DNA from 2 places in the Actinokineospora spheciospongiae genome. Region 1 is predicted to be linked to the other one. Evidence: riboswitches for the same ligand, from Rfam matches in the RefSeq annotation. Region 1 holds a riboswitch; the other holds the start of a gene.
What was found. A riboswitch is a leader RNA that binds a small molecule or an ion and turns the genes downstream of it on or off. The one in region 1 is predicted to bind glycine.

Region 1 (15,616 bases):
TCGGCGTGTCGCAGATGCACGTGTCACGGCTGCTGACCAAGACGCTGGAGACACTGCGCACCGGCCTGGTCGAGGAACCCGGCAAGGGCTAGACCCAGCCCTCAAAGCAAGCTCTCCACGAACCGCCCACCCGGCGAGCACATACCCGGGCGGGTGGACGCGCTTGCCCAGCCAACCACCCCGAAAACCGCCGGCCAGCGAGCGACTGCCCGGGCGGGCGGAGGCGCTTGCCCAGCCGACCACCCCGAAAACCGGCGGCCCGGCTACGCAGAGGCCCGGGTGGGTGGATGTGTTTGGCCGGGGGTGGCGATCATGTGACAGCCTGCCTGGGCGGTGGGGCATCTTTTCAGCCCCACCTGACGCACTGGAACACATGATCGCCATAGGGGCCCCGGCCAAACACATCCACCCAGCCGGGCACCACCCACCAAACGACCGGGCTCGAAACCTGAGCACACCCGCCCGGGCACACCAAGAGACCAAGGCTCTGAGCAGCACACGCAGAGGAGCCGGGATCGACGTCGATCCCGGCTCTCGTGTCCTCGGGTCAGGCCCGGACGCCCGCCTTGCTCACGCGGGTGCGGGCGGCGTGGGCGGCGCGGCGCTCGGCCTCGTCCAGGCCGCCCCAGATGCCGTAGGGCTCCACCACGGTCAGCGCGTGCTCGCGGCACTGCGCCAGCACCGGGCAGCCCTGGCAGATCTCCTTGGCCGTGCGGACCCTGGCGGCCCTGGCCTGGCCGCGCTCGGAGTCCGGGTGGAAGAAGCGGGCGCTGTCCATGCCCCGGCACGACCCGTGGCGCTGCCAGTCCCACGTGTCCGCGATCGGACCGGGCAGGCGTGAGACGTCGCTCATGGCGGGGCTCCCCTCGTCGCTGGTTGAGCCGGTGTTACCCAACCGGTTGCGGGGTCAAACGAACTGTGCGTCGATTTTCCGGTGGGCCGTTGAACAGGACTTTCCCGGTGGTCGTGGGTCACACTGGGGGCCGGACAACCGGAGCGGCCCCCGGGGAGGGTGACGTGGCGCGACCGATTTGGCACGGAGCGATCAACTTCGGGCTGGTGACCGTCCCGGTCGACATGTTCGGCGCGACCGAGGACCACACCGTCAGCTTCCGGCAGTTCGAGCGGGGCACCTCGGACCGCATCCGGTACAAGCGGGTCAACGAGCGCACCGGCGAGGAGGTCGCCTACGCCGACATCGTCAAGGGCGCGGAGGTCGGCGGCGGCGAGTACGTGATCGTCGAGCCGGACGAGCTGGACCAGATCGCGCCCGGCCGCTCGCGCACGATCGACATCACCGCGTTCGTCGACCTCGACGAGATCGACCCGATCCACTTCCAGAAGACCTACTGGCTGGCCCCGGCCAAGGACGAGTACGGCAAGGCCTACAGCCTGCTGCTGCAGGCGATGCGCAAGACCAACCGGGCCGGGATCGCCGGTTTCGTCATGCGCGGCAAGGAGTACCTGACCGCGGTGCGCGCGGGCGGCGACCTGCTGATGCTGACCACGCTGCTGTTCCCCGAGGACATCCGCGACCCGGCCGACGAGCTCAAGTCGATGCCGGAGATCACCCCGGCGCGCGGCCGGGAGCTGGACATGGCGGTCAACCTGATCGAGTCGATGACCGAGGAGTGGTCGCCGGAGGACCACCACGACACCTACACCCAGCGGGTCGAGCAGCTCATCGAGGACAAGCGCCAGGGCCGCGAGATCGTCACCGAGGAGGCGCCGAGCAGCCCGACGAAGGTGGTCGACCTGTTCGAGGCGCTGAGCAAGAGCGTGGAGAGCCGCAAGAAGCGCCGCGAGGGCGGGGGCTCGGCCAAGCCGTCGGCGGGGTCGTCGAAGAAGCCGTCGGTCGACCTCGACGGGCTGAGCAAGGCGGAGCTGGAGAAGATGGCCCGCGAGCTGGACGTCAAGGGCCGCTCCAAGATGACCCGCGACGAGCTGCGGGACGCGGTGGCCGCGGCCGGGTCGGGCAGGCGGGAGGCGTCCTGACCGACCCCGCCCCCGGTGCACGACGCGGGCGCGGCCCAGTCGCCGCGGTGGCCGCCGGAGTCCAAGGCGGAGCGCAGCCAGGCCCGTGGGCCGGGGTGGTGGTCCGGGGCCGGTGGACCCGTGGGCGGCGCGGTCGGTGCCGGAACCGGACAACAGGTAGACGGACCGGGCGGCTCAGCACTCGATGACGTTCAGGGCCAGGCCCCCGCGCGCGGTCTCCTTGTACTTGGTGTGCATGTCCGCGCCGGTCTGGCGCATGGTCTTGATCACCTTGTCCAGGTGGACGATGTGCGTGCCGTCGCCGCGCAGCGCCATCCGGGAGGCGTTGATGGCCTTGGTCGACCCGACCGCGTTGCGCTCGATGCACGGGATCTGCACCAGGCCGCCGACCGGGTCGCAGGTCAGGCCGAGGTGGTGCTCCAGCCCGATCTCGGCGGCGTTCTCGACCTGGGCGACGGTGCCGCCGAGCACGGCGGTGAGGCCCGCCGCGGCCATGGCGCAGGCGGAGCCGACCTCCCCCTGGCAGCCCACCTCGGCACCGGAGATGGACCCGGTCTCCTTGAGCACCACGCCGATCGCGGCGGCGGTGAGCAGGAAGTCGACCACGCCGTCGAGCGTGGCGGTGGGGATGAACCGGGTGTAGTAGTGCAGGACGGCGGGGATGATGCCCGCGGCGCCGTTGGTGGGCGCGGTGACGACCCGGCCGCCGGAGGCGTTCTCCTCGTTGACCGCGAGCGCGTAGAGGCTCACCCAGTCCATGACGTAGAGCGGGTCGCCCGCGCCATCCTCGGCGAGCAGCTTCTCGTGCAGCGCCTTGGCGCGGCGCGGGACCTTGAGGCCGCCGGGGAGGGTGCCGTCGCGCGCGCACCCGGCCGCCACGCAGTCGCGCATGACCTGCCAGATGTCGAGCAGGCCCGCGCGGACCTCGGCCTCGGTGCGCCACACCAGTTCGTTGGCCAGCATCACCCCGGCGACGGTCAGCCCGTGCGCGGCGCAGTGCGCGAGCAGGTCGGCACCGGTGCGGAACGGGTACGGCACCGGGGTGGTGTCGGCGGAGATCACCGGCCCGTCGGCGGCCTCCTGGTCGAGCACGAAGCCGCCGCCCACCGAGTAGTAGGTGCGCTCGGCGAGCCGCTCCCCCGCCGCGTCGAAGGCGGTGAAGGTCATGCCGTTGGGGTGCAGCGGCAGCGCCTTGCGGCGGTGCATGACCAGGTCGGTGTCCTCGGTGAAGGCGATCGGGTGGGTGCCGAGCAGCCGCAGCCCGGCCGTGGCCCGGATCGCCGCGACCCTGGTGGGCACCGCGTCGGTGTCGATGTCCTCGGGGCGTTCGCCCTCCAGGCCGAGCAGCACGGCCTTGTCGCTGCCGTGGCCGTGCCCGGTGGCGCCGAGCGAGCCGAACAGCTCGGCGCGGACCCGAGCGACCCGGTCGAGCAGCCCGGCGGCGCGCAGGCCGTCGGCGAAGATCAGCGCGGCGCGCATCGGGCCCACGGTGTGTGAACTCGACGGCCCGATGCCGATGCTGAACAGGTCGAAGACGCTGACCGCCACGACGTTTCTCCTCGGTGTGTCATGACGGCGCGGCGGCGGGGGCCGGATCGCGGCCCCCGCCTGCGTCCGTCGTCTCAGCCCAGCTCGGGGTAGAGCGGGCGGCGCTTGACCAGCAGGGCCACGCGGTCGCGCAGCGCGGAGCTGGTTTCCTCGTCGAAGTCGGGCCGCAGCGCGACGGCGATGATGTCGGCGACCTCGGCGAAGTCCTCGGCGTCGAAGCCGCGGGTGGCCAGCGCCGGGGTGCCGATCCGCAGGCCCGAGGTCACCATCGGCGGCCGGGGGTCGAACGGGACGGCGTTGCGGTTGACGGTGATGCCGATGCCGTGCAGGCGGTCCTCGGCCTGCTGCCCGTCGAGCTGCGAGTCCACCAGGTCGACCAGGACCAGGTGCACGTCGGTGCCCCCGGAGGACACCTTGACGCCCGCCGCGGCGGCGTCGGGCGCGGAGAGCCGGTCGGCCAGGATGCGCGCGCCCTCCAGGACGCGGCGCTGCCGCTCGGCGAACTCCTCGGTGGCGGCGATCTTGAACGCCACCGCCTTGGCGGCGATCACGTGCTCGAGCGGGCCGCCCTGCTGGCCGGGGAACACCGCCGAGTTGACCTTCTTGGCCAGCTCCTGGGTGGACAGGATCACCCCGCCGCGCGGACCGCCGAGGGTCTTGTGCGTGGTGGTGGTGACCAGGTCGGCGTGCGGCACCGGGCTCGGGTGCAGGCCAGCGGCGACCAGGCCTGCGAAGTGCGCCATGTCGACCATGAGCTTGGCGCCCACCGAGTCGGCGATGCGGCGGAACTCGGCGAAGTCGAGCTGGCGCGGGTAGGCCGACCAGCCCGCGATGACTAGCTGCGGCTTGTGCTCCTGGGCCAGGCGCTCGACCTCGGCCATGTCGACCAGGCCGGTCTCCTTGTCGACGTGGTAGGCGGCGACGTTGTAGAGCTTGCCGGAGAAATTGATCTTCATGCCGTGCGTGAGGTGGCCGCCGTGGGCCAGGTCCAGCCCGAGGATGGTGTCGCCGGGCTTGAGCACCGAGACCATCGCCGCGGCGTTGGCCTGCGCGCCCGAGTGCGGCTGCACGTTGGCGTGCTCGGCGCCGAAGAGGGCCTTCACCCGGTCGATGGCGAGCTGCTCGACCACGTCGACGTGCTCGCAGCCGCCGTAGTAGCGCTTGCCGGGGTAGCCCTCGGCGTACTTGTTGGTCAGGACCGAGCCCTGGGCCTGGAGCACCCCGAGCGGGGCGAAGTTCTCGGAGGCGATCATCTCCAGGGTGTCCTGCTGGCGGCGCAGCTCGGCGTCGACGGCGGCGGAGACCTCCGGGTCGACCTCGGCCAGCGGCTGTGCGAACGTGCTCATCGTGGTCTCCCTCAGTCCGTCTCGGCGATCAGCGCGGTGTACTCGGTGGCGGTGAGCAGTTCGGGGGTGCCGGTCACCCGGACCCGGAACAGCCAGCCGTCGCCGAACGGGTCGAGGTTGACGTGCTCGGGGCTGTCCACCACCGCGTCGTTGACCTCGGTGACCTCGCCGGAGACCGGCGCGAACAGCTCGCTGACGGACTTGGTCGACTCGATCTCGCCGCACGCCTCGCCCACCTCGACGGTGGCGCCGACCTCGGGAAGCTGCACGAAGACCACGTCGCCGAGGGAGTCGGCGGCGTACTTCGTCACCCCCACCGTGGCGGTGTCGCCGCCCAGGTCGACCCACTCGTGCTCCTCGGTGTAGCCGAGGTTCTCCGGGATGCTCATCTCGTTCTCGATCTCCTGCTAGGCGGGACGCTGGTAGAAGGGCAGCTCGACGACCTCGACCGGGAGGGCCGTACCCCGGACGTCGACCGACAGCGCGGTGCCCGGGGCACTGGCGGCCACCGGGACGTAGGCCAGCGCGACCGGGTGGCCGAGGGTCGGCGAGAGGGCGCCGCTGGTGACCGTACCGACCCGGTTCCCGGCCGCGTCGAGCACCGCGTACCCGGGCCGGGGGGCGCGCTTGCCGGTGGTGACCAGGCCCACCAGCACCTTGTCCTCCACGTCGGCGTCGCGCCTGCGCTCCAGCGCCGCCCGCCCGACGAAGTCCCCCTTGTCGAACTTCACGACCCGGCCCAGGGCGGCGTCGAACGGGGTCAGCTCGGCGGTCAGCTCGTTGCCGTAGAGCGGCATCCCCGCCTCCAGCCGGAGCGTGTCGCGGCAGGCCAGCCCGGCCGGGACGAGCCCGCGGCCCTCCCCGGCAGCGCTCAGCGCCCGCCACACGTCGGGAGCCAGGGCGCCGTCGACGTAGAGCTCGAAGCCGTCCTCACCGGTGTAGCCGGTGCGGGCCAGCAGCACGTCGTGCCCGGCCGCGGTCGCCGCGACGCCGGCGTAGTACGGCAGCGCGTCCAGGTCGGCGCCGGTGACCTCGCGCACGATCGCCGCCGAGTTCGGCCCCTGCACGGCGATCAGCGCGGTCTGCGCGGAGCGGTCGACGACCTCGACGTCGAAGGCCGCGGCCCGCGAGACCAGTTCGGCGGCCACCAGGGCGGCGTTGGAGGCGTTCGCCACGACCAGGTACCGGTCCTCGGCGAGCCGGTAGACCACCAGGTCGTCGAGGACGCCGCCGGACTCGGCGCAGATCATGGTGTAGCGCGCGCGGCCCGGCTTCACCGCCGACAGCTTGCCCACCAGGGCGTAGTCCAGGGCGGCGGCGGCCTCCGGGCCGGTCAGCTCGATCTCGCCCATGTGGCTGAGGTCGAACAGGCCCGCAGCCGTGCGCACCGCCTTGTGCTCGGCCAGTTCGCTGCCGTAGCGCAGGGGCATCGCCCAGCCTGCGAAGTCGGTGAACGAGGCGCCGAGGGCCTCGTGCACCGCGTGCAGCGGGGAGGGTGTGCTCATGGGAGTCCGTTCTCCTTCGGCCGGGCGGGGGTGCTCAACCGTCCACAATCAGCGTGGCACGGACGGCGCGAGTTCGGGGCGAGAGGTGTGCGGCCTGTGGACAACTCCGCCCGCTGTCGCCCGGGTCCTGTGGACAACCGGGGGCGGGGCGGCGCGGTGGCCGGGGTGGGGACGAGCGCGGGCATGCAGGAGTTCCTCCGCTTCCGGATCGGGAACTCCCCCTCTGTCATGTGACCTGAGAGCTTCACCGCCCGGGGGCGGCTTGCACCGTGGGTGAGGCGCGGACGCGCCTGCTTTCCAGAGTGGCCTGGCCTGGGACGGTAGCTGTACCTGAGAGATTCCGGGGAGTTTGCTCCTTCGGTGCCCCAGCTCGCGCTGGAGGCTCTCCCGTCCTGGCTCGTGACGGCCCGATATTCGCTTGTGTGGGCTCAACCTAACCGGCGGACGGGCGGTCAGTCCAGCCTGAAGCCGAACGGCAGCTCCAACCGGTGCGCCGCGAGCAGCGCGGTGTCGGCCAGCAGCTCCCGGGTGGGGCCGTCCGCGACCACCACGCCCTCGTCGACGAGCACGCTGCGCGGGCACAACTGCAACGCGTAGGGCAGGTCGTGGGTGACCATGAGCGTGGTGCGGCCCAGGCCCAGCAGCACCTCGGCGAGTTCGCGCCGGGCGACCGGCTCCAGGTTCGCCGAGGGCTCGTCGAGGACGAGGACCTCCGGGTCGCAGGCCAGCACCGTGGCCAGCGCCACCCGCCGCCGCTGCCCGCCGGACAGGTGCATCGGCGAGCGGTCGGCGTGCTCGGCCATGCCGACCGCGGCCAGCGCCGCGGCCACCCTGGCGTCGAGTTCGGCGCCGCGCAGGCCGAAGTTGGCGGGCCCGAACGCGACGTCCTCGCGGACGGTCGGCATGAAGAGCTGGTCGTCGGGGTCCTGGAAGACGATGCCGACCCGGCGGCGGACCTCGCGCAGGTTCGCCTTGGCCACCGGCAGCCCGGCGACCGCCACCCGCCCGGCCCCGGGGGTGTGCACGCCGTTGAGGTGCAGCACCAGCGTGGTCTTGCCCGCGCCGTTGGGGCCCAGCACGGCGACCCGCTCCCCCGGCTCGACCCGCAGGTCGATGCCGAACAGCGCCTGGTGCCCGTCGGGGTAGGCGTAGGCCAGGCCCTCCACCAGCAGCGCGGGCGGATGGGTGGTCGGGGTGTCATCCGCGGCGGTCTCCGGCATCACCCCCACAGTGTGGTCCCCAGGACGAGCGCGGCGCCCACCGCGGGGACCAGGCCCGCGAGCCAGGTCCGGGGTGCGGCGGCCCGCCCGGCGTCGGGCATGGTGCCGGTCCAGCCGCGCGAGACCATCGCCAGGTGGACCCGTTCGCCGCGCTCGTAGCTGCGGATGAACAGGGTGCCGACGGCGCGGGCGGTGGCCCCGGCCTGCCACAGGAAGCGCGGGTCGTGACCGCGGCAGATGCGGGCGACCCGCATCCGGGCCGCCTCGGCGGAGATGACCTCCAGGTAGCGCAGCATGAGCGTGGCGATGGTGATCACCAGGGCGGGCACCCGCAGGCGCTGCAACCCGACCAGCAGGTCCCGGGGCGAGGTGGTGGCCGACAGGGTCAGCGACACCAGCACGCCGAGGGTGCCCTTGGCCAGGATGTTCCAGCCCGCCAGCAGCCCGGTCTCCGACAGCCGCAGCCCCAGCAGCCCCACGGTCGGCCCGCCCGCGGTGAACGGCAGCACCACGGCCAGCACGACGAACGGCGCCTCGATCAGCGCCCGCTTCGCCAGCCACCCCGGCGGGACGCGGGCGAGCGCCCACACGCAGGCCAGCAGCAGCAGGTACAGCCCGAACGCCGCGAACTCCCCGCGCGGGGTGGACACCACGCACAGCACCACGGCGAGCGCGGCGACGACCTTGACCTGCGCGGGCAGCCGGTGCACGGCGGTGTCGCCGGGGCGGTGCAGCAGGTGCGCGTGACCCGCACCCACCGCTACTGCTTCGCGGGCCGCTTGCGCAGCACCCAGAACAGCCCGCCCGCGAGCACGAGCGTCACCACCACGCCGAGCACCCCGGCGACCCCGGAAAGCCCTTCGTCGCCGTTGACCGCGTAGTCGGCGAACGGGCTGTCGGCGAGCTTGTGGTCCTGGGCGTTGCGCGCGATGCAGTCGCCGAGCAGTTCCTCGCCCTCCGGCGTCTCCCGGACCTCGCAGCCCTGGAGGGTGGCGTGGTCGAGGCCGTCGGGGTTGGAGTCGGCGAAGTAGGACACCCCGCCCGCCAGCACGAGCGCGATCAGCAGGAAGCCGAGCAGGAAACCGGTGTTGCGCCTGGGGTTCGTGGTCATGCCGCCGCCTTCCCGCGCAGCTCCAGCGGCTTCTGGGTGCCGCGCAACAGGTACACCAGGTCCGGCCGCACCGCCGCGACCGCGCCGACGGTCAGCGCGGTGATCATGCCCTCGCCGATCCCGATCAGCACGTGCACGCCGAGGATGGTCGCGGCCACGGTGCCCAGGTCGAACGCCGCGTCGCCGCCGATGGCGAACTCCAGCACGAACCCGAGCGAGGCGACCACGGTGTTGACCAGCGCGGCCACGAACGCCACCGCGACCAGCCCGGCCCGGCCGCGCGCGGCGAACCGCTTGAGGCCCAGCGCGACGAGGAAGCCCGCCGCGGTGCCGATCAGGGCCATGTTGGTGATGTTGGCGCCGATCGCGCTCAGCCCGCCGTCGGAGAACACCAGCGCCTGCACGACCAGCACGATCGACACGCACAGCGCGCCGACCCACGGCCCGACCAGGATCGCCGCGAGCGCCCCGCCGAGCAGGTGCCCGGAGACGCCCGCGAGCACGGGGAAGTTGAGCATCTGGGTGGCGAAGACGAACGCGGCGACCAGCCCGGCCATCGGGGCGGTGCGGTCGTCGAGGTCGGCGCGGGCGCGCACGGCCGCGAACCCCACCCCGACCACGGCCACGCCGATGAACAGCAGGGTGGTCGGCGAGTTCAGCAGGCCGTCGCTCATGTGCATGGCGACCGAGGTGGTCATGGCACCTCCAGGGCGGGGACGGGACCGGCCGAGCCTATTGCGCAGGGGGTGCTAACGCCATTGCCTGGCAACAACGACCCGCGTGCAGCGGATCACTCCATAGAGGGAACGTGCAGCCAGTCACACTGCGCCTACACTCCGCTGGTGCTGACCACCGAAAGACTGAACGCGCTACGCCACGAAGGCGACCCCCTCGCCGACACCGTCATCGAGGACCTGATGACCACCGGCGAGATCGACCGGGTCAACGCGGTCCTGTCCGAGTTCCGCGGCAACGCCCAGACCATCCCGGAGAACCTGCCGCCGCGGGTGCGCGAGTACCTAGTCGCCACCGACGTGCCGCCCGCCTGGCTGGACGCGGACCGGGTGGCCGGGGCGCGGGAGTTCTTCGTCGACGACGGCGCGCACGTGGCGTCGGTGCTGTCCTACGGGGCGATGGTCGAGTGCTACGCCCAAGAGGTGCCCGCGAAGGTGCTGACCGCCACCCACCGGCTCAACCAGCCGCACCGCAGGCTCGCCGAGACCTCGCAGTTCGTGCTGAACATGATGGCCGTGGACCCGTTCGGCGACGGCGGCGCCTTCGTGCCGACCATCCAGAAGACCCGCCTCATCCACGCCGCGGTCCGCTACATGCTCTCCCACTCCCCCGGCTGGGACACGGCCGCCGACGGCGTCCCGGTCTGCCAGCGCGACCTGCTCGGCGCGCTGCTGATCTTCTCGGTGCGGGTGGTGCACGGGATGCGCCGGATCGGGGTGTCGGTCACCGAGGTGGAGGCCGAGGACTACTGGCACGTGTGGCGGGTCGCCGGGGCGATGCTGGGCATCCGGGAGGACGTGCTGCCGGAGACCTTTGCCGAGGCAGACGAGCTGAACGCGGTGCTGCTCGACGGCGGTTTCAGCCCGTCGCCGGAGGGCACCGAGCTGACCGCGCAGATCCTCGCGCTGTACCAGGACTTCGTGCCGGGGCGGGCGTTCGACGGGGTGGTGCCCGCCATGGTGCGCCAGACCATCGGCCACGAGATCGCCGACATGGTGGACGTCCCGAACTCCCCCGGCTGGAACCGCGTGGTCGGCGGCGGCGTGCGGGCGCTGCGGGCGCTGGAGCGGGCCGAGGACAACAACCGGGTGGCGCGGGCTGTGCTGGACAAGGCGGGCGGTGTGCTGTTGAAGACCAGCGCCCGGATGCTGACCGGCGGTCGCGCCACCCCGCTGGCCATCCCGGCGGGGCTGCGCGGCTGCCCGATGGGCTGAGGACCGCGTCCTCGGAGCCGGACACCCGGCTCCGAGGACGGGTGTTCAGAAGCGGATCAGCGTCCGGCCGCCCTTGCCCCGGCGCATGTCCTCGAAGGCCTGCTCCACGCCGTCGAGGTCGGTCGTGGTGGTGACCAGGCCGTCCAGGTCGAGCTTGCCCTCGGCGACGAGGTCGAGCAGCAGCGCGACGTCGACGTCGGGGTCGGTGGAGCCGAACAGGCAGCCGGTGAGGCTGCGGCCCTGCCAGTACAGCTCCAGCGCGCTGAACTCGACCATCGCCTTGGCGCTGCCCACGCCGACCACCACCACGTGCCCGCCGCGGCGGCTGGCCGACCAGGCGGTGCGGATGGTGGCGGGGATGCCGACGCACTCGAAGGAGACGTCGGCGCCGCGACCGCCGGTGAGCTTGCGGACCGCCTTCGCCGTGGTCTCGTCGGACACCAGGAAGTGCGTCGCGCCCTGGGCCGTGGCCAGTTCGGCCTTCTCGGCGTGCACGTCGACGGCGATGATCGGGTCCGCGCCCGCGATCCGCGCCGCCTGGAGCACCGACAGGCCGATGCCGCCCACGCCGACGACGACCACGGCCTGACCCGGCCGCACCTTGGCGGTGTTGAAGACGGCGCCCGCGCCGGTGAGGACCGCGCAGCCCAGGACGGCGGCCTGCTCCAGCGGCACGTCGTCGGGGATCTTCACCGCGCCGCGCTCGGGGACGATGGTCTCCTCGGCGAAGGCACCCGCGCCCAGGCCGGGGTAGAGGTCGGTGCCGTCGGCGAGGGTGCCGTGCGGGACCGCCGCGGCGTCGGAGTTGTGCGCGCACAGCCACGGCTCGCCGTTGTCGCAGAACCAGCACTCGCGGCACGGCGGCGCCCAGTTGAGCAGCACGTGGTCGCCGGGTGCCACCCGGGTGACACCGTCGCCGACAGCGGTGACGACGCCCGCGCCCTCGTGGCCGAGGACCGCGGGGACCGGCTGGCGCAGGGTCCCGTTGGACAGCGACAGGTCCGAGTGGCAAACCCCCGCGGCGACGACCTTCACCCGCACCCGGCCGGGCCCCGGCTCGGGCAGCACGATGTCGGTGACCTCCAGCGGTTTGCCCTGCTCGGACAGAACGGCTGCCCTGACCATGTCGCTCCTCGGATCTGTTGCTGCTGTGGGTGGTGTCGCCGCGGTGGCAGGCCCCCATGCTCCACCACACCGGCGGAGCACGGGGGGTGAGCTGCGTCTTAGCCCAGCGTGCCGGAAATGCTGGCGTGGCCCTTGAGGATGTTGCGGGCGATGGTGCGGCGCTGGATCTCGTCGGTGCCCTCGTAGATGCGCAGCAGCCGCAGCTCCCGGTACCAGCGCTCGACCGGCAGTTCCCGGGTGTAGCCCATCCCGCCGTGGATCTGCAGGACGCGGTCGACGATCTCGTTGGCCTTCTGCCCGCCGTAGAGCTTGGCGATGGACTGCACGTGCCGGGAGTCCCCGCCCTGGTCGACGACCCAGGCGGCGTGCAGCACCAGCCAGCGCAGGGCCTCGATCTCCACGGCGGAGTCCGCGATCATCCACTGGATGGCCTGGCGGTTGGCGATCGGCTCGCCGAAGGTGACCCGGGTGTTGGCGTGCTCCACCGCCATCTCCACCAGGCGCTCGCAGGCGCCCAGGGCGCGGGCGGGCAGCATGTACCGGCCGCGGCCGATCCACTTCATCGCCAGCTCGAAGCCGCGGCCGACCTCGCCGAGGATGTTCTCCTTCGGCACCCGGACGTCCTCGAAGACCAGCGCGGCCGGGCCCCACTCGCCCATGGTGTCGATGTACTCCGAGCGCCACCCCTGGTCGCGGTCGACCAGGAAGCAGGTCACGCCACCATTGGCGCCCTTCTCCTTGTCGGTAACCGCGAAGACCATCGTGAAGTCGGCCTCGTTGCCGCCGGTGATGAAGGTCTTCTCACCGTTGATGATCCAGTCGGTGCCGTCCTGGCGGGCGCTGGTGCGGATCGCCCTGGCGTCGGAGCCCGCGCCGGGTTCGGTGATGGCGAAGCAGGAGCGGCGCTCACCGGAGAGCGTGGGCAGCAGGTAGCGCTGCTTCTGCTCGTCGTTGGCGTAGTAGAGGATGTTGTCGGCGTATCCGCCGAAGCGGAACTGGACGAACGAGCGGCCCAGTTCGGCCTCCAGCAGCGCCGACATCACCGCGCCCAGGCCCATGCCGCCGTACTCCTCGGGCGTCTGCACGCCCCAGAAGCCCGACGCCTTGGCCTTGTCCTGCAACTCCACCAGGACGTCGTGGGTCAGGCCGGGCTGGTTGGCGCGCTCGCGGCGCAGCACCTCCTGCTCCAGCGGCTGGATCTCCTTGCGCACGAAGGTGCGCACCCAGTCGCGGACCGACTGCTCTTCCTCACTCAGGGAGAAATCCACGGCTCGCTCCTCACACGAAGGCGTTGATGCCGGTCAGCGCGCGGCCGATCAGCAGCTTCTGGATCTGGGTGGTGCCCTCGTAGAGGGTCATCACGCGGGCGTCGCGCAGGTACTTCGCCACCGGGTACTCGTCGAGGTAGCCGTAGCCGCCGAAGACCTGGATGGCGAGGTTGGCGGCGGTGACGGCGTTCTCGCTGGCGTACAGCTTGGCCATCGAGGCGGCGGTGCCGAAGGGCTGGCCGCGCTCGATCAGGTCGGCCACCCGCCACACCAGCAGCCGGGCGGCGTCGGTGTTGACCGCCATGTCGGCCAGCATCTCCTGCACGAGCTGGTAGCCGGCGATGGGCTTGCCGAACTGGGTGCGCTCCAGGGCGTACTTGACGCTGGCCTCCAGCGCGCCCTTGGCCAGCCCGACGCACCCGGCGGCGACGGACATGCGGCCCTTGTCCAGCGCGGTCATGGCGATCTTGAACCCGACCCCCTCGTCGCCGAGGCGGGCGGAGGCGGGGACGCGCACGCCGTCGAGGATCAGCTCACCGGTCGACTGGCCGCGCAGGCCCAGCTTGCCCTTGATTTCGCGGTGCTCGAAGCCCGCGGCGTCGGTCGGCACCAGGAAGGCGCTGACGCCCTTGGCGCCGGGCCCGCCGGTGCGGGCGAAGACGAGGGCGACGTCGGCCCAGGTCCCGTTGGTGATGAACATCTTCGAGCCGGTGATGACGTAGTCGTCACCTTCGCGGATGGCCTTGGTGGACAGGTTGCCCGCGTCGGAGCCGGTGTCGGGCTCGGTCAGGCCGAAGCAGGCCAGCGACTCGCCGGAGGAGATGCGCGGCAGCCAGTGCCGCTTCTGCTCCTCGGTGCCCCACTTGTCGATGGACTTGCCGACCAGGCCCAGGGAGACGCTGACGATGCCCCGGATCGCCGAGTCGCCGCGGCCCAGCTCCTCCATCATCAGGCAGTAGCTGAGGTTGTCGCCGCCGGAGCCGCCGTACTCCTCCGGGATGGTCATACCCAGGAAACCGACCGCGCCCAGCTTGCCGACGATGTCGCGGTCGACCGCCTCGCGCCGGTCCCACTCGCGCGAGTGGGGCACGACCTCGCGGTCGATGAAGTCCCTGGCGAGGTCCCACAGCGCCTGCTGCTCGCCGGTGAGGGCCAGATCCATTCCGTCTCCCGTCGCTAAACCATACGGTGTTAGGTTTAGTCAGGATAGGATGCCGCCAACCCCGGTGCAACAGGGCGCGGGCGTGACCCGGGAGACAGCGAACCAGTGCCACGGCCGACCACACCGCTGCTGAGCCGCACGCGCATCCGCGAGCACGCCCTGCAGGTCGTCGACGCCGCCGGTCTCGACGGCCTGTCGATGCGCAAGCTGGCGAGCGGGCTCGGCGTGCAGGCGGCGTCGCTCTACAGCCACTACCGCACGAAGGACGAACTCCTCCAGGACATCGCGGACTCGGTCATGTCCGCGGTGGACGTCTCCGACTTCGCCGGGACGGACTGGCAGGCGGGCCTGCGCACCTGGGCCCGCTCCTACCGCGCGGCCCTCGCCGCCCACCCGAACCTCGTCCCCGTCCTCGCCGCGGGCCCCGCCCGCCGGGAAACCGCCCTGCAACGCGCCGACGCCGTCCACGGCGGCCTGGTCCGCGCGGGCTGGCCGCCCCGCTACGCGACGATGATCGGCGCCTCCACCAAGTACCTCGTCCTGGGCGCGGCCATGTCGTCGTTCTCCCGCGGCTTCGAAGCCGACGTGCAGGTCTACGTGGACCGCTACCCCCACCTCGACCAGGCCCACCGCCTCCGCGACCACGCCGACGAGATCGACGCGGAGAGCTTCGAACTGGCCCTGGAGGCGTTCGTCACCGGCCTGGTCGCCCTGCGCTCCCGCGTGGGGTGAACCCGGCGGCAGACCCCGGTCGGCGGGGTCCGCTCCCCCGGCCCGCCGGGGTCACCCGGTCAGGAGACGCCCGCGCCGTGCAGGGTGACCCAGCGCTGCATGGCGTACTCGACCATGGTGATGAGGGTCTGCTTGACGCTCGCCCGGTCCCGCGCGTCGCAGGCGATGATGGGGACCTCCGGGGAGATGGCGAGGGCGTCGCGGACCTCTTCGAGGTCGTGGTTGAGGACGCCGTCGAAGCAGTTGAGGCCGATGACGTAGGGCAGTTCGCGCTCCTCGAAGAAGTCGATCGGGGAGAAGGAGTCCGCCAGGCGCCGGGTGTCGGCCAGGACCACCGCGCCGATCGCGCCGCGCACCAGGTCGTCCCACATGAACCAGAAGCGCTGCTGGCCGGGGGTGCCGAACAGGTACAGGATGAGGTCGGAGTCCAGCGAGACGCGGCCGAAGTCCATGGCCACCGTGGTGGTGGTCTTCTCCGGGGTGGCCGTGGTGTCGTCGATGTCGGTGCTGGCGCTGGTCATCACCGCCTCGGTGGTGAGGGGGACGATCTCCGACACCGCACCGACGAAGGTGGTCTTGCCCGCGCCGAAGCCACCGGCGACGACGATCTTGACCGAGGTCAGCGTCGGGGCCGCCGCGTCCTCATAGCCGACGG
Region 2 (15,616 bases), on a different contig from region 1:
CCCGGTCAGGTCCAGCACGGCGAACGCCAGCGCCACCGGCGCGATCGCGTTGCCGACGAACGTGGTGACCCGGCCGATGGCCAGCCTGCGGAACATCCCCTCGCGCAGCGGCGCGAAGAACCCGTTTCCCCCCATGCGCGGAGTCTGGTGCAGCACCGGGGGGAGGTGTCAAATCCCGACCAACCGGATTCCCGGCCTCATTCCGCCCTGGCGGTGGCGGCGCCGGTCGCGGCGAAGCACTCGTCGAGGAACCCGGTGATCGCCGTGGTCAGCCGGTTCGGGGTGAACCGCAGCTCGACCGGGCTGCTCGCCTCGATGAACCGCGCGTCCGGCAGCTCGCCTGCCAGCATGTGCGCGTCGCCGAAGGGGTGGATCGGGTCGCGCTTGTGCCCGATCACCAGTGCGGGGACCGCGATCGCGGCGCGCAGCGTGGTGGGCGGGGCGATCCGCCCGAAGAAGATGCCGTGCACCGCCGCCGCCATCGCGGCGGGCTCCTGGCGCAGGGTCTCGGTCACGGTGTCCACCCACTGGTGCCCGCGCGGCACCCGGTCGGCCAGCCAGGCCACCGCGCGCACGGCGGGCGGCAGGAACCGGGCGGTGAACAGCAGCGGGGTGAAGGCCAGCAGCCCGGCCACGATCGCGTTGTCCAGCACCGGCATCTCCACGACCACGCCGAGCAGCCGCTCCGGCGCGGCCACCGCCACCTCCAGGGTGACGTTGGCGCCCAGCGAGGTGCCGCCGACGACCGCGCGCTCGACCCCCAGGTGGTCGAGCAGGCCGACGACCTGGGTGGCCCAGGTGCTCATGGAGTAGCGCCACGACTCGGTCGGGCGGTCGGACTCGCCGTGCCCCAGCAGGTCCAGGGTGACCACCCGGTACCCGGCGGCGGCCAGTGACCTGGCCAGCGGGGCGTGCATGGTCCTGGTCATGAGCTGGCCGTGGGTCAGCACGACCAGCCGGTCCCCGCTGCCGAACTCGGTGTAGCGCAGGGTGTGCCCGGTGAAGGTGAACGAGTGCGCGCGCTCCACGGTCATCCCCTCAGGTTACCCGCCGGTAGGGCTTCGTGGGACCGGTGGCGCTCAGTCCGAGTCGCGCCTGCGCCGACCGCCGGGCTGGGCCTGCGGCTGCGGCGGTTGCGCGGCGGGCCGGGGGGCGGCGGCGGTCTCCCCCTCGGGCTGCTCGGCCGCGTCCTCGGTGCCGCCCGCGCGCATCTCGCGCAGCAGTTCGTCGAAGATCGGCGTGGACATCACGCTCTGGCTTGCCATCCGGGCTCCCCTCGTTCTGGCTCGCGTGCGCAACTTACCGGCCGGGCCCGACGACCCACGGCCATTCGGGTCACTCGATCGGGTGCAAGGGGGGTTGGTCTGGATGTTACCGATGGGTAATACTGGTTCCATGACGGAGAACCTGGTCTCGCTCAAGGTCGACGTGGCCGACCACATCGCCGAAGTCACCCTGCTCGGCCCCGGCAAGGGCAACGCCATGGGCCCCGACTTCTGGCGGGAGCTGCCGCTGGTGTTCGGCGAACTCGACGCCGACCCGGAGGTCCGCGCGGTCGTGCTGACCGGCAGCGGCCCGCACTTCTCCTACGGCCTCGACCTGCCCGCGATGATGTCCTCCTGGGGCGGCCTGCTCGGCGCCGACTCGCTGGCGGGCCCGCGCACCGACTTCCTCACCCAGATCCGCGGCCTGCAGGACTCGGTCACCTCCATCGCCGCCTGCCGCAAGCCGGTGATCGCCGCGGTCAGCGGCTGGTGCATCGGCGGCGGGGTCGACGTCATCGCCGCCGCCGACATCCGCATCGCCAGCGCCGACGCCAAGTTCAGCGTCCGCGAGGTCAAGGTCGCCATCGTCGCCGACCTGGGCAGCCTGCAACGCCTCTCCGGCATCATCGGCGAGGGCCACCTGCGCGAACTCGCGCTCACCGGCAAGAACATCGACGCCGCCCGCGCCCAGCGCATCGGCCTGGTCAACGACGTCCACGACGACCAGGCCGCGGTCCTCGCCGCCGCCCGTGAACTCGCCGCCGAGATCGCCGCCAACCCGCCGCTGGTCGTGCAGGGCACCAAGGACGTCCTCGGCCAGGAGCGCGACCGCCGCGTCGCCGACGGGCTGCGCTACGTCGCCGCCTGGAACGCCGCCTTCCTCCCCAGCAAGGACCTCGGCGAAGCGGTGCAGGCCTTCCTGGAGCGCAGGCCGCCGGAGTTCAGGGGCGCCTGACGCCGGGGGAGTGGCGGGTGGCACGCCGGTAGGGCAGGCTCGATCGCGGTTGTCGAGTCAACGAGGAGCAGAACCGTGCGCCAGGCCACCGACGAGTTCCGTGCCGCCCGCGACTTCCTGCTGGAGCACGGCGACGACTACGACCGCGCTTACGCCGGGTTCGAGTGGCCCCGACCGTCGAGCTTCAACTGGGCGCTGGACTGGTTCGACGTCGTGGCCGCCGAGGAGCCCACCGCGAGCAGGCCCGCGCTGTGGATCGTCGAGGAGGACGGCACCGAGGGGAAGTGGACCTACGCGGAGCTGTCGCGCCGCTCGGACCAGGTGGCCAACTGGTTGCGCGGGCTCGGCGTGCGGCGGGGCGACCGGCTGGTGCTGATGCTGGGCAACCAGGGCGAGCTGTGGGAGGTCATCCTGGCCTCGATCAAGCTCGGGGCGGTGATCATCCCGGCCACCACCCTGCTCGCCGCCGCCGACCTGCGCGACCGGGTGGACCGCGGGCTGGCCAAGCACGTGGTGGTCCGGTCCGCCGACACCGCGAAGTTCGACGACGTGCCCGGCCACTACACCCGCATCGCCGTGGGGGAGCCGGTCGACGGGTGGGAGTCCTACGCCGATTCGACCGAGACCCCCGCGCGGTTCACCCCGGACGGGCCGACCGGGGCGGACGACACGCTGCTGCTCTACTTCACCTCCGGCACCACCGCCCGGCCCAAGCTGGTCGAGCACACGCACGTGTCCTACCCGGTGGGCCACCTGTCCACCATGTACTGGATCGGCCTGCGCCCCGGCGACGTGCACCTCAACATCTCCTCGCCCGGCTGGGCCAAGCACGCCTGGAGCAACGTCTTCGCGCCGTGGAACGCCGAGGCCACCGTGTTCATCCACAACTACAGCCGGTTCGACGCGACCGCGCTGATGTCGCAGATGGACCGGTGCGGGGTCACCAGCTTCTGCGCCCCGCCCACCGTCTGGCGGATGCTCATCCAGGCCGACCTCAGCCAGTTGCGGACCCCGCCGCAGAAGGTGGTCGGGGCCGGGGAGCCGCTCAACCCCGAGGTGATCGAGCAGGTGTCGAGGGCGTGGGGGGTGACCATCCGCGACGGGTTCGGCCAGACCGAGACCAGCGTGCAGGTCGCCAACACCCCCGGCCAGCCGGTGAAGGCGGGCTCGATGGGCCGCCCGCTGCCCGGGTTCCGCATCGCCCTGGTCGACCCGGCCACCGGCGACCTCGCCGACGAGGGCGAGATCTGCGTGGAGCTGGCCTCCCGGCCGGTCGGGCTGATGGTGGGCTACGCCGACGACAACGAGCGCACCGCCGAGTCCATGCGCGACGGCCACTACCACACCGGTGACGTCGGTTCCCGCGACGCGGACGGCTACATCACCTACGTCGGCCGCGCCGACGACGTGTTCAAGGCCTCCGACTACCGAATCTCCCCGTTCGAGCTGGAGAGCGCCCTGATCGAGCACCCCGCCGTGGCCGAGGCCGCCGTGGTGCCGTCCCCGGACCCGATCCGGCTGTCGGTGCCCAAGGCGTACGTGGTGCTGGCGGCCGGGTACGAGCCCGACGCCGACACCGCCCGGTCCATCCTGGCCTTCGCCCGCGAGCAGTTGGCCCCCTACAAGCGCATCCGCAGGCTGGAGTTCGGCGAGCTGCCCAAGACCATCTCCGGCAAGATCCGCCGCGTCGAGCTGCGCGGGCGCGAGCGCGACGCCCACTCGGGGACCGGCGCTCGGGTCGCGGGCGAGTTCACCGAGGACGACTTCCCCGACCTACGCGGATGATTGAGCGTCCCCCGGTCGGGAAACCCCTCTGGGACAACCCGACCGGAAGGAGCACCATGTCGCCCCTCACCGACTGCAAGGTCGCGTTCCTCGTGGCCCCCGAGGGCATCGAGCAGGTCGAGCTGACCGAGCCGTGGAAGGCGGTCGAGAACGCCGGGGGCACCCCCGTGCTGGTCTCCACCGACAGCGGCACCGTGCAGGCGTTCAACCACCTGGACAAGGCCGACACGTTCCCGGTGGACAAGACGACCGCCGACGCCGACCCGGCCGACTACGCCGCGCTCGTGCTGCCCGGCGGGGTGGCGAACCCGGACTTCCTGCGCACCGACCCCGGCGCGGTCCGCTTCACCAAGACGTTCTTCGACACCGGCAAGCCGGTCGCGGCGATCTGCCACGCGCCGTGGACGCTGATCGAGGCCGACGTCGTGCGCGGGCGCCGGGTCACCTCGTGGCCGAGCCTGCAAACCGACCTGCGCAACGCGGGCGCGGAGTGGGTGGACCAGGAGGTCGTCGTGGACACCTCCGACGGCTCCACCCTGGTGACCAGCCGCAAGCCCGACGACCTGCCCCGGTTCTGCGAAACCCTCCTGGAAGTCCTGGCGCAGGAGAAGGTTTCGCATTAACACCCCACACCCGGGACCTTAACAAGCGGTAACGCCTTTTGTGCGGACCGTTGCTAACACGGGGTGCTTGGCTTCCGACATGCCGGTCGGAAGCCGGCCCCCGTGGCAGTGAGGACACGTGATGAGCAAGACGACGCAGATCGACGCACCGACCGACGCACCCCCCGCGATACCCGGCGGCCCGCCCGCACCCGGCACCGCGCGGTCCCTGCCGACCGCCCCGTGCAGCGTGGTGTGGAGCAACGGCCGCGCCTTCGTCCTCGAACCGCCCGTCTGGGTGGGCCTCGACGGGTACGGCAGGCCCGCCCGCCTGACCCCCGCCGCGCTGGACCGGCAGGGTTGGACCCACCACCGGGCCTGCTGACCCGGACGAGCGACCACCCGCCGGGGCGGGGCCCCGCCCGAATACGCTGCGGTCATGTCCGACGCGGCCCCCGGCCCTCCCGACGACCCGGGGGAGCGACTCCCCGACCGGGTGCTCACCATCCCCAACGCACTCAGCGTGCTGCGGTTGGCGGGCGTGCCGGTCTTCCTGTACCTGCTGCTGGGTCCGCGGGCCGACGGGTGGGCGATCGCGCTGCTGATGTTCAGCGGCCTGTCGGACTACCTCGACGGCAAGATCGCCCGCTGGCTCGACCAGACCAGCAGGCTCGGCGCGCTGCTCGACCCCGCCGCCGACCGGCTCTACACCCTGGCCACGATCGTCGCCTTCGTCCTGCGCGACATCGTGCCGTGGTGGGTGGCGGCCGTGCTGGTGGCCAGGGACCTGCTGGTGGCGGGCTGCATCGGCCTCCTCCGGCGGGGCGGCTTCGCCCCGCCGGAGGTGACCTACATCGGCAAGGCGGCCACGTTCAACCTGATGTACGCCTTCCCGCTGCTGCTGCTCGCCCAGGGGGCCTCCACCGCCGCCACGATCGCCCGGCCGATCGCGTACGCGCTGGCCATCTGGGGCGCGGGCCTGTTCCTGTACTCAGGATTGCTCTACGTGGTGCAGACGCGCACGGCACTGCGCCACCACCCCGGACCGGTCTGCATCTAAGCTCTCCGGCACCCGGCCTGCGAGGCTCGTCGTGAGAGGGCGACCGAAGGTGATTCCCGAAGAACTGCGCTACACCGAAGAACACGAGTGGGTGGCGACCAAGACCGAGGTGCTGGTCCGGGTCGGCATCACCGAATACGCCCAGCAGCAGCTCGGCGACGTGGTGTTCGTCCAGCTGCCCGAGGTCGGCGACCGGGTCGAGCAGGGCTCCCCGATCGGCGAGGTCGAGTCGACCAAGAGCGTCTCCGAGCTGTACGCCCCGCTCACCGGCGAGGTCACGGCGGTCAACGACGAGGCGGTCGAGGCGCCCGACCTGCTCAACTCCGACCCCTACGGCGAGGGCTGGCTGGTGGAGATCACCATCGACGACCCCGACGCCGTCGAGGCCCTCCTCGACGCCGAGGGCTACCAGCCGCTGACCCGCGACTAGGCAGGCCCGGGACCGCCCTGATCAGGGGCCGGTTTCCCGGAACCCGGTCCGGCGCCGCGCCGCGTCCGGTGCCGCCCGCGGCGCCGCGGGCGTGAGACGATCTTCACCCTTTCCCCCGGCAGCGGGGGACCACCGTCCGGCCGGTTGATCGCGCACGGTACGTTGGCACTGTTCAGCGAAGTACCAGCAGGAGGAGAGCTCAGGTGAGCACGAACGACGGGCCCGGCGTCCCGCCGGAGCAGTCTCCGGAACGGACTTCGGTCTTCCGGGCCGACTTCCTCGCCGACCCCGAGGCCCGCACCGAGGCCCCCGCCCCCGAGCCCGCCGTCGCGGGCGTGGACGCCCTGCCCGCCGGGTCCGCCCTGCTGGTGGTCAAGCGCGGCCCGAACGCGGGCTCGCGCTTCCTGCTCGACCGCGACACCACCAGCGCGGGACGGCACCCCGACAGCGACATCTTCCTCGACGACGTCACCGTCTCCCGGCGGCACGCGGAGTTCCGCCGCGAGGGCGGCGAGTTCGTGGTGATCGACGTGGGCAGCCTCAACGGCACCTACGTCAACCGCGAGCCCGTCGACCAGGCCGTGCTGGCCGGTGGCGACGAGGTGCAGATCGGCAAGTTCCGCCTGGTGTTCCTCACCGGTCCGGGCGCGGGAGCCTAGGGGTCGCCGAGTGGCGGGCGCGGCGGCGCGGCCGGAACGGGACGGGGCGAGCATCGGCGCGGTGCTCGAGCGCCTGCGCCCCGAGTTCCCGGACGTGACCATCTCCAAGATCCGGTTCCTGGAATCGGAGGGGCTGGTCAGCCCGGAGCGCACGCCATCGGGGTACCGGCGGTTCACCGAGGCTGATGTGGCCAGGCTGCGCTTCGTGCTCGCCGCCCAGCGCGACCAGTACTTACCGCTGCGGGTCATCCGCGAGCAGCTCGACAACGGCCGCCCGCCCGTGCGGGCGGCCGAACCCGAGCCGGTGGACCCGCTGCCGGAGGGCGCCCGGTTGCCGCGCGCCGAGGTGCTGGCCAGGGCCGGGGTCGGCGACGACCTGCTCAGCGCCCTGGAGGAGTACGGCCTGCTGACCGCTGACCGCGACGGCCACTACGACGGCGGCGCGGTCTCCATCGCCCGCACGGCGGCCTCGCTCGCGGCCTACGGCATCGAGCCCAGGCACCTGCGCGCCTTCCGCGCCGCGGCCGAGCGCGAGGTGGGGCTGGTCGAGCAGGTGGTCGCCCCGCTGTACCGGCAGCGCGACCCGGCGGCCCGCGGTCGGGCCGACGAGGTGGCCCGCGACCTGGCCGACCTGTCGGTCGACCTGCACGCCCTGCTGGTCCGCGCGGGTCTGCGCAGGCTGACCGGGACCTGAGTTCACCGCCCCGGCCCTTCCCGGTGTGACCAGATCAGAAGTGGAATGGTTGCGCACAGGGTCCGGATGGCGGGTAGCGTCGAGGCCGGGGATCGGCGATCCTCAAGGGATACGGGACGCCGATGCCCCATCGAGCGGAGGGAGGCGAGCCCGATGAGCGAGATGCGCGTCGTGGGCGTCCGGGTGGAGTTGCCCCAGAACCAGCCCATCCTGTTGCTGCGCGAGGCCGAGGGGGAGCGGTACCTCCCGATCTGGATCGGGTCGGTCGAGGCCACCGCGATCGCCCTGGAGCAGCAGGGGGTGCGACCTGCCCGGCCGCTGACCCACGACCTGCTCAAGGACGTGATCGGGGCGCTCGGGCGCGAGCTGGAGCAGGTCCGGATCACCGACCTGAAGGAGGGCACCTTCTTCGCGGAGCTGGTCTTCGACGGCGACATCCGGGTCTCGGCCCGCCCCAGCGACTCGGTGGCCCTCGCCCTGCGGGTGGGGGTGCCCATCCACGCGGAGGACTCCGTCCTGCAGGAGGCCGGGCTGATCATCCCGGACGAGCAGGAGGACGAGGTGGAGAAGTTCCGCGAGTTCCTCGACTCGGTCTCGCCCGAGGACTTCCGCGGCGCCGACACCTGAGTCGCGCCGCGCCCCGCGCGTCGCGTTGACCTCCCCGCGCGCCCGATTTACCGTCAGGAACTGAGCGTCGTCTCCGGTGGGTGGGGCTCGACCGTGCGCCCCCCACCGCCGACGTGCTCGGCCGACGGTTCCCCACAGCGGAACGGGCGGTCTCGTTCGCCGGCCGCCGATGGCCGGACGAGGGGAGGCAGGCGTGTTCGAGCAGGGTACGGACTCCGGGGAACAGGGTGAGCTGTTCCCGGACGCCTCGCTGCCGGACGAGCTGGTCGGCTACCGCGGTCCCGCCGCGTGCCAGATCGCGGGCATCACCTACCGGCAGCTCGACTACTGGGCCCGGACCGGGCTGGTGGTCCCCACCGTCCGCAGCGCCGCCGGGTCCGGTTCGCAGCGGTTGTACTCGTTCAAGGACGTCCTGGTCCTCAAAGTGGTCAAGCGCCTCCTGGACACCGGTGTCTCGTTGCAGAACATCCGAGTGGCTGTGGAGCACCTGCGCAAGCGGGGAGTCCGGGATCTGGCCAGAATCACCCTGTTCAGCGACGGCACGACGGTGTACGAGTGCACCTCGCCGGAAGAGGTCGTCGACCTGCTCCAGGGCGGGCAGGGCGTGTTCGGCATCGCCGTCTCGGGGGCGATCCGCGAGATCAGCGGCACGATCCACGAGTTCCCGGCCGAGCGCGCCGACGGCCTGGAGTTGGACCAGCCCAACCAGGACGAGCTGACCCGCCGCCGCAACGCCCGCAACGCGGGCTGAGACCCGCACGCCCGTCGAGGGCGGGCCGTCACTCCGGCAGCGTGTACGGCGTGGTCGAGGTCAGCTCCACGAAGCCCAACCGCTCCAGGATCGGCCTGCTCGTCGGCAGCGCGTCCACGTGCAGGTACCGCACCCCCCGCGCCCGCGCCAGCTCCGCCCGGTGCGACACCAGCGCCCGGTAGACCCCGCGGCGGCGCCACCCGGGCAACGTCCCGCCGCCCCACAGGCCCGCGAACGCCGTCCCCGGGTAGTACTCGGTCCGCGCGGCGCTCACCGGCACCCCGTCGGCCACGGCGAGGAGCACGTCCAGCCGGGACGGTGACTCCACCAACTGCTCCAGCAGCCGCTCCCCGAGCCACCCGAACGGCGCCCCGAACGCCGCCTCGTGCACCCGCACCACCGCCTCGACCCCCGCCGCGTCGCGCACCGGCACCAGCGACACCCCGGCGGGCGGGGCCACCCCGGGCACGGCCGCGGCCTCCGCCACCATCACCGCCTCCACCTGCCCCGGCCGCAGCCCGGCCGCCACCAGGTGCACCGGCAGCGTCCGGAACCGGTCGTGGTGGTAGTGCTTCCACTCGCAGTCGCCCGGCAGCACCCGGAACCGGGCGACCTCCTCGGCGACCACCGCGTCCGCCGTCGTGGCGTCCAGGTCGGACCACACCACCCCGGACCAGCCGCGGGGGCGCTCGTCCACGTGCCGGGTGACGTGCGGGGTGCGCTCGACCACCGCGTGGTCGTCCAGGGCGGGCAGGTCGCGGCGCAGGTCGTGGTCCAGGGCGGCGAGGGCGGCGGATGTGTCCATCCCCGCATCCGACCACGTCCCGGGCGGCGACGCGAGGTTTCGGCGCGTCCGCGGGTTAGACTCGTCGGGACGTCGACGAACCCGCGCGGGAGAGTCCGGACGGCCCACCGGCCGCACCGGCGCCGAAGGAGCAAATCCTCCCCGGAACCTCTCAGGCAAACGGACCGCGTGGGTGAGGCGCCTCTGGAAAGCGGGTCGCCCGGGCATCGCCGGGTGACCCCGCCGAAGGTGCAAGTCCGCCCACTGGCCGGACGAAGCTCTCAGGCGCCCGGGTGATCGGGCACGGACAGAGGGGGAGGGCCCAGGGCAGCGCAGCCCGCCCCGGCCCGACCCCGAAACCCGGAGGTAGCCCCGCATGACCAGTGACCGCATCCCCCTCGCCGCCCTGGAGCACGGGACCCCGTTCGCCGACCGGCACGTCGGGCCGCGCCCGGCGGAACTGGCCCGCATCCTCGACGTCATCGGCGTCGGGTCGCTGGAGGAGCTGGCGCACCGCGCGGTCCCCGAGTCGATCCGCGAGGGCGACCTGACCCTGTCGCTGCCCGAGCCCGCCACCGAGCACGGGGCGCTGGCCGAGCTGCGCGCGCTCGCCGCCCGCAACACCACGCTGACCCAGATGATCGGCCTGGGCTACCACGGCACCCAGACCCCGCCGGTGATCCGGCGCAACGTGCTGGAGAGCCCCGCCTGGTACACCGCCTACACCCCGTACCAGCCGGAGATCTCCCAGGGCAGGTTGGAAGCGCTGCTGAACTTCCAGACCATGGTCGCCGACCTGGCCGGGCTGCCCACCGCGAACGCCTCGATGCTCGACGAGTCGACCGCCGCGGCCGAGGCGATGACCCTGCTGCGCCGCGGCGGCCGGTCGAAGTCCCCCCGGTTCGTCGTCGACGCCGACACCTACCCGCAGACCATCGCGGTGATCGAGACCAGGGCCGAGCCGCTGGGCATCGACCTGGTCGTCGCCGACCTGGCCGACGGGCTGCCCGAGGGCGAGTTCTACGGCGTCCTGCTGTCCTACCCGGGCGCGTCCGGCGCCGTCCGCGACCACGCCGCGCTGATCGCCGAGGCGCACGAGCGCGGCGCCAAGGTCGCCGTCGCCGCCGACCTGCTGGCGCTGACCCTGCTGCGCCCGCCGGGGGAGATCGGCGCGGACGTCGTCGTGGGCACCACCCAGCGCTTCGGCGTGCCGATGGGCTTCGGCGGCCCGCACGCCGGGTACATGGCCGTCGCCAAGGGCCTGGAGCGCCAGTTGCCCGGGCGGTTGGTCGGGGTGAGCACCGACGCCGACGGCGCGCTGGCCTACCGGCTGGCGTTGCAGACCCGCGAGCAGCACATCCGCCGGGAGAAGGCCACCTCCAACATCTGCACCGCGCAGGTGCTGCTCGCCGTGGTCGCCTCGATGTACGCGGTCTACCACGGCCCCGACGGGCTGCGCGCGATCGCCACCCGCACCCACCGGATGGCCGCCGTCCTGGCCGAGGGCCTGCGCGCGGGCGGCGTCGAGGTCGTGGCCGACGGGTTCTTCGACACCGTGACCCTGCGGGTCCCCGGCCGCGCCGCCGACGTGGTGGTCGCCGCCCGCGACCTGGGCGTCAACCTGCGGCTGACCGACGCCGACCACGTGGGCGTCACCACCGACGAGACCACCACCCGCGCCCACTTGGAGCTGGTTTGGCGGGCCTTCGGCGTGTCCGGCGACGTGGACGCCCTGGACCTGCGGACCGCCGACGCGCTGCCCGCCGCGCTGCTGCGCGAGTCGGCGTACCTGACGCACCCGGTGTTCTCCGCGCACCGCTCCGAGACCGCCCTGCTGCGCTACCTGCGCGCGCTGTCGGACAAGGACGTGGCGCTGGACCGGAGCATGATCCCGCTGGGGTCGTGCACGATGAAGCTCAACGCCACCGCGGAGATGGAGCCGATCACCTGGCCCGCCTTCGCCGACCTGCACCCGTTCGCCCCCGCCGACCAAGCCGAGGGCATCCTGCGGGTGGTGGCGGACCTGGAGCGCTGGCTGGCCGAGCTGACCGGCTACGACGCGGTGAGCCTGCAGCCGAACGCGGGCAGCCAGGGCGAGTTCGCGGGCCTGCTGGCCATCCGCGCCTACCACCGCTCCCAGGGCCACGGGGAGCGCGACGTCTGCCTGATCCCGTCGAGCGCGCACGGCACCAACGCCGCCAGCGCGGTCATGGCCGGGATGCGCGTCGCCGTGGTCAAGTGCGACGACTCCGGCAACGTCGACCTGGACCACTTGCGGCTGATGGTCGAGGAGCACAAGGCGGACCTCGCCGCCATCATGATCACCTACCCGTCCACGCACGGGGTGTACGAGGACACCGTCCGCGAGGTGTGCGGGCTGGTGCACGACGCGGGCGGCCAGGTCTACGTCGACGGCGCCAACCTCAACGCGCTGATCGGCCTCGCCCGCTACGGCAAGTTCGGCTCCGACGTGTCGCACCTGAACCTGCACAAGACCTTCTGCATCCCGCACGGCGGCGGCGGCCCCGGCGTCGGCCCGATCGGCGTCCGGGAGCACCTGGCGCCGTTCCTGCCCAACCACCCCCTCCAGCCCACCGCGGGCCCGGAGACCGGTGTCGGCCCGATCAGCGCCGCCCCCTGGGGTTCGGCGTCGATCCTGCCGATCTCCTGGGCCTACGTCCGCATGATGGGCGCCGACGGCCTGCGCCGCGCCACCCTGACCGCGGTCGCCGCGGCCAACTACGTCGCCAGGGTCCTCGACGAGCACTACCCGGTCCTCTACACCGGCGAGGGCGGCCACGTCGCCCACGAGTGCATCCTCGACCTGCGCCCCATCACCAAGGCCACGGGCATCACGGTCGACGACGTCGCCAAGCGCCTCGCCGACTACGGCCTGCACGCCCCCACGATGTCGTTCCCGGTCGCGGGCACCCTCATGGTCGAGCCGACGGAGAGCGAGGACCTCGCCGAGATCGACCGCTTCTGCGACGCCATGATCGCCATCCGCCGCGAGATCGACCAGGTCGCGGCGGGCGACTGGCCCCGCGACGACAACCCGCTGGTCAACGCCCCGCACACGGCGGCGTCGGTCACCGGCAAGTGGGACCACCCGTACAGCCGCGAGGAAGCGGTCTTCCCCGCGGGCACGGCCGCCCCCAAGGTCTGGCCCCCCGTCCGCCGCATCGACGGCGCCAAGGGCGACCGCAACCTGGTCTGCTCCTGCCCGCCGATCGAGGCGTTCAGCGGCTGAGGACGCGGCTCGGGTCCGCGGTGCGCACCGCGGACCCGAGCCGACCCCCGGAGTTCTCGTGTGGAACCGACCCGCGGCGGCGCCTGCCGCGGGCCGCCCTCAGCGCGCGCACCGGTTGATCAGGCGGTGCGCGCGGTCAGTGCTGCTCAGTGCTGCTCGGTGCTGGTTGCTGCTACGCCCTGGCCAGGCTGTAGCGCTGCTTGACGGGGTCCGAGTGCAGGACCCGGACGTCGAGGGTCGTGCCGACCTCGACGGTCTCGCCGTACAGCAGGCCGTGGGTGCCGTCCGGGTGCTCGACGAACGAACCGAACGGCGCCACGTCCACAACCGTGCCGGTGAAGGTCTCGTCGACCTGGGGGAACATGCGCATCTCACCTCCTCTCCCGCGCGAGTCCACTCAGGACTTTCAACGCGGGGGGAGGGCCCCGGATCACGTCAGTGCCGGGCGACCGTTCTGTGTGCGGCGCGAGGCCGACCCGGCAGTCATGCCACCACCCTATCGGGGGACATCTCACAAGGGGAAGCCCACGGGGAAGTTTCGGTCGCGGGCCGTCGTTGGCAACCCGCAGAGACCAACGCGATCCGGAGGTTGCACACTCGATGTCCACAGTCCCCAACGTCACGCTCAACGACGGCACCACCATCCCGCAGCTCGGCTACGGCGTGTGGCAGGTCCCCAAGGACGAGGTGACCGCCGCGGTGACCACTGCCCTGGAGGCCGGCTACCGCGGCATCGACACCGCGGCGATCTACGGCAACGAGGAGGGCACCGGCGCCGCCATCGCCGCCTCGGGCATCCCCCGCGAGGACCTGCACGTCACCACCAAGCTGTGGAACTCCGAACAGGGCTACGACTCCACCCTCCGCGCCTTCGACGAGAGCATGGCCAAGCTCGGCCTGGACTACCTCGACCTGTACCTGATCCACTGGGCCGCCCCCCGGCAGGACAAGTACGTCGACACCTTCAAGGCCTTCGAGAAGCTGCGCGCCGACGGCCGGGTCCGCTCCATCGGCGTCTCCAACTTCCACGTCCCACACCTGGAGCGCCTGCTCGCCGAGACGGACGTGGTCCCCTCGGTCAACCAGATCGAACTGCACCCCAACCTCCAGCAGGCCGAACTGCGCGCCTTCCACGAGAAGCACGGCATCGCCACCGAGGCCTGGAGCCCCTTGGCCTCCGGCCAGCTCCTCAAGGACAAGACCATCGCCGCGATCGGCGAGAAGCACGGCAAGTCCACCGCCCAGGTGATCCTGCGCTGGCACCTCGACCTGGGCAACATCGTCATCCCCAAGTCGGTCACCCCCGCCCGAATCCAAGCCAACATCGACGTCTTCGACTTCACCCTCGACGACGACGACCGCAAGACCCTGGCGGCCCTGGACAACGGCACCCGCACCGGCCCCAACCCGGACACCTTCGAGGGCTGACCAAATCCCACCGCGCCGGGCAGGCCACCAGCCTGCCCGGCGCGGCGCGCTCAACCGCCGCCCGGCCACCAGCCACCCGAAACCCCACCGGGCGCAGCTACCAGCCACCCCCGAAACCGTCAGCCCGGCCAAGCAGAGGCCGGGTGGGTGGAGGTGTCTGGCCAGCCGACCATCCCGAAAACCGGCGGCCCGGCCAAGCAAATGCCCGTGTGGGTGGACGTGTTTGGTCAGCCGACCACCCCGAAAACCACCAGCCCGGCGAGCCAACCGCCCGGGTGGGTGGATGTGCTGCTTGGTCAGCCGACCACCCCGAGAACCACCAGCCCGGTGACCGACTGCCCAGGTGGGTGGAGGTCCGAACGCAGGCCGACCACCCCGAGAACCGCCGCCCCGGCTACGCAGAGGCCCGGGTGGGTGGATGTGTTTGGCCGGGGGTGGCGATCATGTGACAGCCTGCCTGGGCGGTGGGGCATCTTTTCAGCCCCACCTGACGCACTGGAGCACATGATCGCCATAGGGGCCCCGGCCAAACACATCCACCCAGCCGGGCACCACCAACCAACAACCGGGCTTTAAACAGGGCACACCCACCAAACGACCGGGCTCTAAACAGGGCACCACCAAACCCCGGGACTCCGAGGCCCGATGGACGCTCAAAAGCGGCCCCAGCGCGAATCCCCACGACTCAACGGTGGTAATCACACCTCCCGCCCCCGGTGGCGATCGCACACGGCTCCCCATTCCGCTTGGTCACTCCACACTGGACCGCCGGATCATGCACGTGGCACAACCCGGAAGGCCGAGGCGTGACCGGGCACGGCGTCCCCTTCTTCGTCACCGCCCGACAGGCCCCCTCCCCGATCGGCCCGGGCTCCCGCTTCTTCCGCTCCACAGCGGCAGGCCGCTCCTCCGCCACCGGCAGCCCAGCCGCCCGCATGGCACCCTGCAACCCCTTGAGCGCCAACCGGTCCGCGCGCTCGTTCTCCGGGTGTCCACTGTGCCCCTTCACCCAGTGCCACTCGACCTCGTGCTCGCCCACCAGTTCGTCCAGCCGCTGCCACAGGTCGACGTTCTTCACCGGTGTGTTGGTCGAGGTCATCCACCCGCGCTTGCGCCACCCCGCCACCCACTGCGTGATCCCGTTCCGCACGTAGGTGCTGTCGGTGTAGATGGCCACCGGGACCTTCCGGGTCAGGCTCTCCAGCGCCCGGATCGGCGCGGTCAGCTCCATCCGGTTGTTGGTGGTCGTCGTCGCCTCGCCCCCGCACAGTTCCCGTTCGTGCCCGCCGAAGCGCAGCACGGCGCCCCACCCGCCCGGTCCGGGGT

Region 2: another riboswitch for glycine. It lies ahead of gcvP (aminomethyl-transferring glycine dehydrogenase); the one in region 1 lies ahead of gcvT (glycine cleavage system aminomethyltransferase GcvT).

The regions. Positions count from the first base shown of each region.
Region 1 is NZ_QHCP01000005.1:524,982-540,597, reverse strand. It holds gene DFQ13_RS16675 (SigB/SigF/SigG family RNA polymerase sigma factor) at 1-92, shown strand, start outside; gene DFQ13_RS16670 (WhiB family transcriptional regulator) at 548-853, opposite strand; gene ku (non-homologous end joining protein Ku) at 1,018-1,995, shown strand; gene DFQ13_RS16660 (L-serine ammonia-lyase) at 2,170-3,543, opposite strand; gene glyA (serine hydroxymethyltransferase) at 3,618-4,889, opposite strand; gene gcvH (glycine cleavage system protein GcvH) at 4,901-5,278, opposite strand; gene gcvT (glycine cleavage system aminomethyltransferase GcvT) at 5,297-6,394, opposite strand; glycine riboswitch at 6,608-6,705, opposite strand; gene DFQ13_RS16640 (energy-coupling factor ABC transporter ATP-binding protein) at 6,847-7,614, opposite strand; gene cbiQ (cobalt ECF transporter T component CbiQ) at 7,614-8,372, opposite strand; gene DFQ13_RS16630 (PDGLE domain-containing protein) at 8,375-8,725, opposite strand; gene DFQ13_RS16625 (energy-coupling factor ABC transporter permease) at 8,722-9,423, opposite strand; gene DFQ13_RS16620 (oxygenase MpaB family protein) at 9,568-10,674, shown strand; gene DFQ13_RS16615 (Zn-dependent alcohol dehydrogenase) at 10,720-11,799, opposite strand; gene DFQ13_RS16610 (acyl-CoA dehydrogenase family protein) at 11,898-13,067, opposite strand; gene DFQ13_RS16605 (acyl-CoA dehydrogenase family protein) at 13,078-14,229, opposite strand; gene DFQ13_RS16600 (TetR/AcrR family transcriptional regulator) at 14,335-14,961, shown strand; gene DFQ13_RS16595 (GTP-binding protein) at 15,021-15,616, opposite strand, start outside; gene DFQ13_RS16590 (DUF742 domain-containing protein) at 15,604-15,616, opposite strand, start outside.
Region 2 is NZ_QHCP01000018.1:20,439-36,054, forward strand. It holds gene DFQ13_RS31040 (MFS transporter) at 1-135, opposite strand, end outside; gene DFQ13_RS31045 (alpha/beta fold hydrolase) at 198-1,034, opposite strand; gene DFQ13_RS33385 (hypothetical protein) at 1,080-1,265, opposite strand; gene DFQ13_RS31050 (crotonase/enoyl-CoA hydratase family protein) at 1,396-2,220, shown strand; gene DFQ13_RS31055 (AMP-binding protein) at 2,296-4,005, shown strand; gene DFQ13_RS31060 (type 1 glutamine amidotransferase domain-containing protein) at 4,062-4,628, shown strand; gene DFQ13_RS31065 (hypothetical protein) at 4,750-4,992, shown strand; gene DFQ13_RS31070 (CDP-alcohol phosphatidyltransferase family protein) at 5,047-5,667, shown strand; gene gcvH (glycine cleavage system protein GcvH) at 5,717-6,097, shown strand; gene garA (glycogen accumulation regulator GarA) at 6,301-6,756, shown strand; gene ftsR (transcriptional regulator FtsR) at 6,767-7,450, shown strand; gene DFQ13_RS31090 (bifunctional nuclease family protein) at 7,604-8,077, shown strand; gene DFQ13_RS31095 (MerR family transcriptional regulator) at 8,247-8,828, shown strand; gene DFQ13_RS31100 (GNAT family N-acetyltransferase) at 8,857-9,633, opposite strand; glycine riboswitch at 9,710-9,810, shown strand; gene gcvP (aminomethyl-transferring glycine dehydrogenase) at 9,989-12,862, shown strand; gene DFQ13_RS31110 (hypothetical protein) at 13,035-13,232, opposite strand; gene DFQ13_RS31115 (aldo/keto reductase) at 13,463-14,290, shown strand; partial or broken gene rnhA (ribonuclease HI) at 15,204-15,616, opposite strand, start outside.